2 regions of the Microbacterium sp. EG9 genome follow, and region 2 is predicted to be linked to the other one. Evidence: riboswitches for the same ligand, from Rfam matches in the RefSeq annotation. Region 2 holds a riboswitch; the other holds the start of a gene.

Region 1 (5,000 bases), 570 kb from region 2:
CACCTTCGGCCTGACGCACTTCCCGCGCAACGAGGACTGGCCGGTCATGCCGATGGACTACGCGAAGTTCACCCTCAAGCCGTACAACTTCTTCGAGCGCAACCCCGCGCTGCATGTTCCCGCGCCGACGTCCGCGCACTGCGCGCCCGGTCATGATCACGGCGGTCACGGTCATGACCACGGCGGTCACGGACACCACAGTTGAGAACGTGACCCTGCACCTGTTCGCGCTCGCGCCCGCCACGATCGGACTGTGCTGCCTGGCAGCCGACCGGCGGCGGGCGCGAGCCGGGGAGCTGGCGACCGCGCTGCTCATGCTCATCGCGATGGCGGATGCCGCGGTGACGCGGCTCGTGCCGGTGGTGTGGTGGGTGGCGATGCTCCTGGCCGGGGCGATCGCCCTCTCGGCGGCCGGTGGACGGCGTCGAGGATCCGGCCGGTCCGCGGACGCCGTACGGATGCCCATGGGACTGCATGCCGCCGCGGGCATGGTCGTGATGGCGGCACTGATGCTCGCGATGACCGGCGGCGGGGTCGCCGACGCCGCGCATCACCACGGGGCGTCCGCTCCGGCGCTCGCACCGGTGGGCGTGGCGCTCGCCGGCGCCTATGTGCTCGGATCGGTGCGGGTGGCCGTGCGGGCGCGCACCGCGCTGGATCGCGGGCAGTACGCGGCGATGGCGGCATCCGTGGGTCTGATGTCGCTCGCCCTCGTCGTCTGAGGCGCCCTCTCGTCCACAGGCCGTTCCGTTGACGCGTGCGCAGGAAACCCGGGTCTGGTCTCCGGCGTGAGCGTCAACGGGATCGTCACCCTCAGGGGGCGTCGAAGAAGGCGAGCTCGTGACGCATCGACCGCTCGAACGCGGCGGACATCCGGTCGCGGTCGTCCGGGGATGCCGCGGCGGCTGCCGCGTCGGCGATCGCGATCGCCCGCCTCGTGGCCTCCGCGAACGCCGGGTCGCCGTAGGCCCGCAGCCAGTCGGCGTAGGGGTGCGCGTCGTGCGCGAGCGGCGCGAGCCGGGTGCCGAGGTCGGCGTAGAGCCAGAAGCAGGGGAGCACGGCGGCGACCAGCTCCGCAGAGGAGCCGCCCGCGACGACCCGGTCGAAGTGGGCGAGATAGCCGCGCGTGGCCGGGCCCGGCTCGGGGTGGGCCTCGCCGATGCGCACGCGGTGGAGGCGCTCCTCCTCGAGGAGGCACGAGGCCGACGCCTCGGTCCAGAAGGCGCGCTCCTGCCCATCCGCCGCGAGCTCGGCGGCGCGGGCGAGCACGCGGGAGTATGCCCGCAGATACAGGGCGTCCTGCGCGAGGTAGCGATGGAAGCGGTCGAGGTCGAGGGAGCCGTCGCCGAGGCCCGTCACGAGGTCGCACGCGTCGACGTCGGCGCGAACGGTCGAGGTCAGCCGCCACACGCCCGCGCTCCACGGCGCCCCGTCCCGCAGCGCGGGGCGCAGCTCGTGGAAGTGGTCGACGGGTCCGTCGCCCTCGCCGACGCGAAGGGCGTCGGCATGCTGCAACGCGCCCGTCAGCCACGCCTTCGCCCGTGCCAGCGCCGCCGGCCACGGCATCCCGGCGGCGCCGAGCGTGGCCATGGCGGAGGACAGCGAGCACCCGGTGCCGTGCGTGTGACGGGTCATCACGCGGATGCCGGAGACCTCGTGCACGCCGTCGGCGTCGACGATCGCATCGGGAGAGGCGGCGCCGTCGAGGTGCCCGCCCTTCAGCAGCACGGCCGTCCCGGTCTCACGGTGCAGGCGTTCGGCCTGCGCCACGGCCTGCGCCCACGATGCGGCGGGCGCGGCGTCGACGAGGACGGCCAGCTCGGGCAGGTTCGGGGTGACGAGGTGGGCGCGGCGGCACAGCCGACGGACGGCCGCCACCGCCTCGGCGTCGAGGAGCCGGTCGCCGCTCGTGGCCACCATCACCGGATCGAGGACCACCACCGGCGGACGCACCCGCGTCAGCCAGGCCTCGACGACGCCGGCGATCTCGCCCGAGAGCAGCATCCCGATCTTGACCGCATCGATCTCGACGTCATCGCTGACCGCGCGCAACTGCTCGTCGAGGAACGCTGTCGGCGGCGCGTGCAACGTGCGCACGCCGCGGGTGTTCTGGGCGACGAGCACCGTGACCACCGCCATCCCGTACCCGCCGAGCGCGCCGATCGACTTGAGGTCGGCCTGGATGCCCGCCCCACCGGTCGGATCGGTCCCGGCGATGCTGAGCACGCGGGGGATGCCGGCGGTCACCGGGCCGCCTCGGCGGCGTGCTCGGCGGGGCCGGTCAGAGCGGCGGCGAAGACCCCCGCCGCCGCGCCCGGATCGGCGGCCGCGCAGATCGCCGAGACCACCGCGACGCCCGCGGCGCCCGCGGCCCGGAGGGCAGGGACGTCGGCCGGCGTCACGCCCCCGATCGCGACGCAGGGCAGTGCGGTCGCGGCGGCGATCCTCGCGAACCCGCCGATGCCGAGCGGCTCGGGGTGATCGGGCTTGGTCGCGGTGGGCCGGATGACCCCCACCCCGAGGTAGTCGAGGGTGCCGGCGGGCATCTCGGCCGCGGCGGCGAGATGGGCGGGGGTGTTCGCCGTCCAGCCGACCAGCGCGTCGGCGCCGAGCAGGGCACGGGCGGTCTGCGGGGGCACGTCGCTCTGGCCCAGGTGGATGCCGTCGACACGGGCGCCGGCGTCACGGGCCGCGAGCACGACGTCGAGCCGGTCGTCGACGACGAGCGCCGCCCGTGCGGCGACGACATGCGACAGAGCGACCGCCTGTGCGATCAGCTCGCGGGCGGTGGAGGTCTTCGCGCGCAGCTGCACCACGCTCGCCCCGCGGGCCACGGCCGCATCGACGATCTCGCACAGCAGCGGGAACGGGACGCGCTCGTCGGTGACGAGGTGCAGCGAGAGGTCGTGACCGGTGGCCCCGCTCATCGTGCGGGCTCCGCAGACGAGAGACGATCGGGGGTGTCGAGGTCGGCCGGCGCCACGGCGGCCAGAGCGTCGAGGAACGCCACCGCGAACGAGCCCGGCCCGCTGGCCGCGCGCGCCGCCCGTTCCGCCGCGACGGCGTGCACGGCGGAGGCCGCGACCGCCGCCGACAGCGGATCGCACACGCCCAGGAAGGCCGCCATGGTCGCACCGAGCGCGCATCCGCCTCCCGTCACCCGGGTCAGCAGCGCATCGCCGCCGTGCACCCGGACGACCCGGGTGCCGTCGGTGATCAGGTCGACCGGCCCCGACACCGCCACCACCCCGCCCGTCCGCCGGGCGAGCGCGACCGCCGCGTCCCCCGCGGCCTCCGGGTCGTCGGTGGCATCCACGCCGCGTCCGCCCGCCCCGAGGCCGGCGAGTGCGAGGATCTCCGACGCATTGCCGCGCACGATCGTGGGTCGGCGCTCGACGAGCTCGGCGGCGAGGGCCGTCCGCACCGGGAGCATGCCGACGGCGACGGGATCGAGCACCCAGCGCTCGGTCGCCGCGACCGCTTCGCGCGCCGCGGTGCGCTGCTCGGCCGTCGGCGTGCCGAGGTTCACGAGCACGCCGTCCGCGATGCCCGCGAACACGCCCGCTTCGCCGGGGATGTCGCACATCGCGGGGGCGGCGCCCAGGGCCAGGAGGGCGTTGGCGGTGAAGTTCGTCACCACCGCGTTGGTGATGCACTGCACCAGCGGATGGGCCGTGCGCACGGCATCCACGGCGTCGGCGGGGGAGAGGTGGGCGCGCGCGCTCATCAGGGGACATCCCTTCGCTCGTACGAACGAGATCAGGTTCGACGGGTGTGATCTCAGCCCATGGTTCGGGCACCCCGTGTCGTTGACCAGGAATGTAGCAGTGCGTCGCCGCGGGCGCGAACCCGCCGTCGGCGCCTCAGACCGGAGCGGCCGCGAGGTCGGCCACGATCGCGCGGACCGCATCGCGGCCGGCGCGGTTCGCGCCCACCGTCGACTGCGACGGCCCGTAGCCGATGAGGAACAGCCGCGGCTCGTCCACGGCACGACCGTTCGCCACCCGGACACCGCCGAGCGCGGTCCGCAGCCCCAGCGGGGCGAGATGGGCGATGTCGGCGCGGAAGCCGGTGGCCCACAGGATGACGTCGGCGGGCTCGAACGACCCGTCGGGCATCCGTACCCCGTGCTCCTCGATGCGGGTGAACATCGGGTGGCGCACGAGGACGCCGCGCTCCTGTGCGCGCCGCGCCCAGGGCGTCCAGTGCTGGCCCGTCACCGAGATCACGCTGCCCGGCGCCTCGCCGCGCCGCACCCGCTCCTCCACGCCCGCGATCGCCGCGACACGGGCCGCGGTGTCGAACTCCGCGGCATCCCACCGCACCTCCCGCCGCGTGACCCAGAAGGTGTCGGCGACCCGGGAGATCTCCTCCAGGAGCTGCACGGCCGAGATGCCGGCGCCCACGACGACGACGCGCTGACCGCGGAACTCGTCGGCCGACACATAGTCGTGCACGTGCAGCTGGCGGCCCGCGAACTGCTCCTGACCCGGGTAGTGGGGCCAGAACGGCCGTCGCCAGGTGCCCGTGGCGTTGATCACGAACCGCGCGTGCCAGGCTCCGCGATCGGTGTCGACCTCCAGGAGGCCGTGCGGATCGGCGTCGACGCGGCGCACGGCGGTGACGTCCACGGGCCGCTGGACCCTCAGATCGTATCGCCGCTCGTAGTCGGCGAAGTACGCCGGGAGCACGTCGGCGCTCGCCGCGTCGGGGTCGGCCGGGGGAACGGGGGCTCCCGGCAGTTCGTGGATGCCGTTGACGGTCGCCATCCGCAGCGAACGCCACCGATGCTGCCAGGCGCCGCCCGGAGCGGCATCGGCGTCGAGCACGACGAACACGGGGGCGCGTCCGTCGCCCGGTGCCGGGACGAACCCGCGGCGGCGCAGATGGTAGGCCGCCGACAGTCCCGCCTGGCCGGCGCCGATCACGAGGACGTCCACCGTCCGGTCGGGCAGGGCGAGACTCATGCCCATCCCAACGCGGTCCGGCCGCAGATGTTC
Region 2 (5,000 bases):
GGTCGTGGTGGTCGTCGCGGTGCGCGCCGGCATCGTCCCCTCCAAGCTGCTGATCCCGCTCGCGTTCGCCGCGAGCGCGGGGTCGCTGCTGACCCTCACCGGAACGCCCGTCAACATCGTCGTCAGCGAGGCGGCGGCCGCCGCCGGCGGTCGGGAGTTCGGCTTCTTCGAGTTCGCGCTCGCCGGCATCCCGCTCGTCCTGCTGACCGTCGCGGTCGTCGCGCTCGGCGGCGGCCGGCTGTTGCCGGAGCGGACGGCGGAGCGGCTGGGCGAGGTGGCGCCGGACCCGCGGGAGCACGCGCAGGCGCTCCGCGCGAGCTACGACGTCGACCTCGACACCGGGTTGCTGTTCAGCGCCCGCGAGGGCGTCGCCGAAGTGCTGGTCGCTCCGCGATCGCGACTGATCGGACGTACGGTGTCGGCGGGCATGACGACCCGCGGCGAGGACCTCGTGATCCTCGCCGTCCGCCGCGGCGACGACGAGGGGCCCAACGCGTCGCGGGGCACGGGAGTGGCCGGCGCGCTCGTGCTCCAGGCCGGCGACGCCCTGCTCGTGCAGGGACCCTGGGCCGCGCTGACCCGCTACGCCCAGTCGCCGGACGTGATCGCGGTGACCCCGCCCCAGGATCTGCAGCGTGCCGTGCCGCTCGGCCGCGGCGCCAAGCGCGCGATCGGCGTCCTCGGGGCGATGGTCGTGCTCCTCGCGACGGGGCTCGTGCCGGCGGTGGTCGCCGGACTGCTCGCGGCGGGAGCCCTCGTGCTGCTGCGGGTGCTGACGGTACCGCAGACCTACCGCGCGATCTCGTGGACGACCGTCATCCTCATCGCGGGGATGATCCCGCTGTCGTCGGCGTTCATCACGACAGGGGCGGCGGACATCGTCGCCGACGCCGTGCTGGGCGTCATCGGCTCGGGCTCACCGCAGCTCGCCCTGCTGGTGCTGTGCGTGCTGACGATGGTGCTGGGTCAGTTCATCTCGAACGTCGCCACGGTGCTCGTCGTGCTCCCGATCGCGGTCGCCATCGCCCAGACGCTCGGCGCCAGCGTGCAGCCGTTCATGATGGCGCTGACGGTGGCCGGCGCCGCCGCGTTCCTCACGCCCGTGGCGACTCCGGCCAACCTGATGGTGATGCAGCCGGGCGGCTACCGGTTCGGCGACTACGGCAAGCTCGGCCTGCCGCTGATGGCGGTGTACCTCCTCGTCGCCGTGGTGTACGTGCCGCTGGTCTGGCCGTTCTAGCGCCACCGCGTCGCGGCCCGCGGCTCAGTCGGCCAGACCCCACAGCTGCAGCGGGTGGGTCAGACGCCACCACGCGTCCGGATCGGGGATGTCGGCGGTGAGGTGCACGCCGACGGTCGCCGCGTCCAGCGGTCCCGTCACCCGCACCTCGCCGACGGCCGCGTCGGCGGTGCGCGCCGCGCCCAGATCGAGGTCCGTCGTCACGGTGGATGCCGCGCCGTTCCACAGGATCACCGCCGCGTCGGCATCCGTCACGATGTTCGCCGTCGCCCCCCACGCGGTCGACACGACGCCCGCGAGGGTGCCGGCCGGCAGTGTGCGCGGCACGGCGACCTCGGCGGCCACGTCGGCCAGCAGGCGCGCCGTCTCCTGGTCGCGGGCCTCGTCGGACGACTGGCCGAGCGCGGTCGCGTAGACGCGCACGGTCACCGCGCCGACGGTGACGTCCTTCGCCGCCAGCAGGTTGTAGAACCCCGCGAGGCTGCCGGTCTTGAGACCGACCACGGCCGGGTCGGCGAGCAGGTCGTTGGTGTTGGTGACCTCGCCGGCCCCGGGAAGCTCGACCGTCCGGGTGCGGACGATCTCCGCCACGACCGGGTGGGCCAGCGCGATCCGCGCGAGCGCGATGAGCGCGGCCGGATCGGCGGCGTTCGCGGGATCGATCCCGGTGGGCTCGGCCAGGGTGATCCCGGGCAGCCCGTGGCGGTCGAGCCACGCGCGCGCGGCGGTCGAGAAGACCTCGTCGGTAGGCCAGATCGTGCCGGCGAGGCGATCGGTGTAGTTGCCCGCCGAGCCGATGAGGATGCCCTGGAGCATCTGATACTCCGTGAGCGAGCCGCCGACGGGCACGTCGAGGGCGGACTCGTCGTTGGCCAGATAGTCGTAGTAGGTGGAGCGGTCGCGCGAGGTGAACGCGAACTCCCGCCCCTGCTCCCCGACGTTCAGCGGCATCTCGTCCAGGATCATCAGCGCCGTCACGAGCTTCGAGATGCTCGCCATCGAGACCGCCGCATCGCTGGAGGCGGCCACCGCGTCGATGCCCCCGACCCCGACGGCGCCGGCCCCCTCCGTCGGCCACGCCACGGCGGTCGCCGGCGAGGCGGGACCGTCCGGGTCGATCGCGCGCACCGTCGGCGTGACGGCCCAGAGCGGCCAGAGCAGGGTCGCCGCGGCGTACGCGCCCGCGACGGCGATGGTGGTGAGGATCGGCGCGATCACCCCCGCCCGCAGGGGCGATCGGCGCGGCCGCCTCGTGAGCAGGTCGGGTGCGGGCGCGGTGTTCGCGACGGCGAGTGTCCCCGTCACGGTCGTGTCGTCGAGCCAGCCGAGCGCCTGACGCCCCTCGCGGCCCCGCACGATGACGATGTCGGTCGGTGCGGTGGACTCGCGTAGCGCGCGTCGCGACGGCGGGGGCGCGTCGTCCGAGGTCACCCGCCCAACGTACCCGGTCGCCGCTATACTCGAGCGCACAACCACGGGAGTCCGGTGAGCCGGGCTGAGAGGAAGCGATCCACGCTTCGACCGTCGAACCTGATCCGGATCATGCCGGCGCAGGGAGGAGAGAAACATGCACGCGTCTGCGTCCCCGTCCACCGTCTCGTCGGATGCCGCGGCATCCCGTTCCGCCGCGCGCACCGGCCGCCTGCGCTGGCGCGTCGTCGACATCGTCGTCGCCAGCGTCATCGGTGTGGCCGCCGGTGTCGTCTTCTGGCTGTGGGGCCAGGCGTGGACGCCGCTGAGCAGCATCCTCGCGTTCGCCCCGGGGCTGGAGGGGCTGCTGTCCGGCGGGTGGCTGTTCGCCGGTGTGCTCGGTGGTCTCATCATCCGCAAGCCCGGCGCCGCGCTGTACACCGAGGTCGTCGCCGCGGTGGTGTCGATGGCCGTCGGCACGCAGTGGGGCTTCCTGACGCTGGTCTGGGGCGTCGTGCAGGGCATCGGCGCCGAGCTCGGGTTCGCGCTGTTCGCGTACGCGAACTACCGTCTGATCGCGGCGCTCACCTCGGGCGCCCTCGCCGGCCTCGCCGTGGCCCTCCTCGACACCAACTTCTCCTCGATCGCCGCCTACGAGTTCGGGCCGCGAGCGATCTACTTCGGTGCCGCCGTCGTCTCCGGCATCCTCGTCGCGGGTCTGGTGTCGTGGCTCATCGCCCGTGCCCTGGCCGCCACGGGCGCGCTGGACCGGTTCGCGGCGGGTCGAGAGGCACGTATCGCGGACGCGCCCGACGCGGCGTGAGCCCGGCCTCGCTCGCGGCGCCCGCGGCGGTCAGTGCACGAGGGTGGGGCTGGCGTCACGCCGGCCGTCGGCGCTGGGCCGTGTCGGAGCTCGACCTCGACATCGAGCCGGGCCAGCACGTCCTGCTCCTCGGCGCGAGCGGCTCGGGCAAGTCGACGCTGCTGCGCGGGCTGGCCGGCGTGCTGGGCGATGCGGAGGACGGTGAGGATGCCGGTGCGCTCCTGATCGACGGCCACGCGCCCGCCGCGGTGCGCGGACGGGCGGGCCTGGTGCTCCAGGATCCCGATGCGCAGGTCGTGCTCGCCCGGGTGGGCGACGACGTCGCCTTCGCGTGCGAGAACCTCGGCGTCCCCGCCGACGAGATCTGGCGGCGGGTCGACGAGGCCCTCCGCGCCGTCGGCCTCGACGTGCCGCGCGACCACCCGACCGCCGCCCTCTCCGGCGGACAGAAGCAGCGGCTCGCGCTCGCCGGCGCCCTCGCGATGCGGCCCGGACTGCTGCTGCTGGACGAGCCGACGGCGAACCTCGATCCGGCCGGGGCCGTCGCCGTGCGCGACGCGGTCGTCGAGGCGGCGTCGCGCACGGGCGCCACGCTCGTCGTCGTGGAGCACCGCGTCGCGCTGTGGGCCGAGCACATCGACCGCGTCGTGGTGCTCGGATCAGACGGCGGGGTGCTCGCGGACGGGAGCGCCGAGCGCGTCTTCGGCGCGCACGGCGCGGCCTTGACCGAGGCGGGCGTCTGGGTGCCGGACGTCCCCGTCGTGATCGACCCCCGGCCGCGCACGGGCACGGGGGAGGTCCTGCTGAGCGCCGACGCCGTCGCGGTGGGCCGGCGCCCGTTCGGCGAGCGGATGCCGCGGATCGTCGCGGCCGGCATCGACGCCCGGCTGCGGGCCGGGCGGGCCCTGGCGATCACCGGGGCGAACGGGGCCGGGAAGTCGACGTTCGCGATGACCCTCGCGGGGCTCGTGCCCCCGGCATCCGGGACCGTGCGCGCGAGCGCCTCGCTCGCGGCTGGCACGGGGCGCGGCGACGCGCCCGTGCGCTGGCGCGCCCGCGATCTGCTGACCCGCATCGGCACGGTGTTCCAGGAGCCCGAGCATCAGCTGCTGACCACGCGTGTGCGCGACGAGCTGGCGGTGGGCCCCCGCGCCCTCGGGCTCTCCGCGTCCGAGGTCGCCGCGCGCGTGGAGCCGCTGCTCGAACGGCTGCGGCTGACGCGTCTCGCCGAGGTCAACCCGTTCACGCTCTCCGGCGGCGAGAAGCGGCGGCTCACGGTGGCCGCGACCCTCGCGAGCAGACCCCGCGTGCTGCTGCTGGACGAGCCCACCTACGGACAGGACGCCCGCACGTGGCGCGAGCTCGCCGACCTCGTCGACGAGCTGAGGGCAGCCGGCTCGGCGATCGCGTTCGTCTCCCACGACCCCGCGCTCGTGTCCGCGCTCGCCGACGAGACCCTGACCGTCGCCCGCCTCGGGAGCGGCGCATGAGCCTGTTCTCGCTCGACGTGGCGCGCAGTCCCCTGGC

The links. A riboswitch is a leader RNA that binds a small molecule or an ion and turns the genes downstream of it on or off. The one in region 2 is predicted to bind thiamine pyrophosphate.
Region 1: linked by a shared signal. The riboswitch ahead of thiM (hydroxyethylthiazole kinase) and the one ahead of AC6CQV_RS12770 (ECF transporter S component) in region 2 are both predicted to bind thiamine pyrophosphate.

The regions. Positions count from the first base shown of each region.
Region 1 covers NZ_CM186217.1:2,148,731-2,153,730, reverse strand. Annotated here, with positions in the region: gene AC6CQV_RS10160 (primary-amine oxidase) at 1-205, shown strand, start outside; gene AC6CQV_RS10155 (hypothetical protein) at 210-722, shown strand; gene thiD (bifunctional hydroxymethylpyrimidine kinase/phosphomethylpyrimidine kinase) at 814-2,247, opposite strand; gene thiE (thiamine phosphate synthase) at 2,244-2,927, opposite strand; gene thiM (hydroxyethylthiazole kinase) at 2,924-3,727, opposite strand; TPP riboswitch at 3,720-3,814, opposite strand; gene AC6CQV_RS10135 (NAD(P)-binding domain-containing protein) at 3,864-4,967, opposite strand.
Region 2 covers NZ_CM186217.1:2,722,528-2,727,527, reverse strand. Annotated here, with positions in the region: gene AC6CQV_RS12780 (SLC13 family permease) at 1-1,240, shown strand, start outside; gene AC6CQV_RS12775 (D-alanyl-D-alanine carboxypeptidase family protein) at 1,265-2,671, opposite strand; TPP riboswitch at 2,705-2,814, shown strand; gene AC6CQV_RS12770 (ECF transporter S component) at 2,808-3,473, shown strand; gene AC6CQV_RS12765 (ABC transporter ATP-binding protein) at 3,554-4,963, shown strand; gene AC6CQV_RS12760 (energy-coupling factor transporter transmembrane component T family protein) at 4,960-5,000, shown strand, end outside.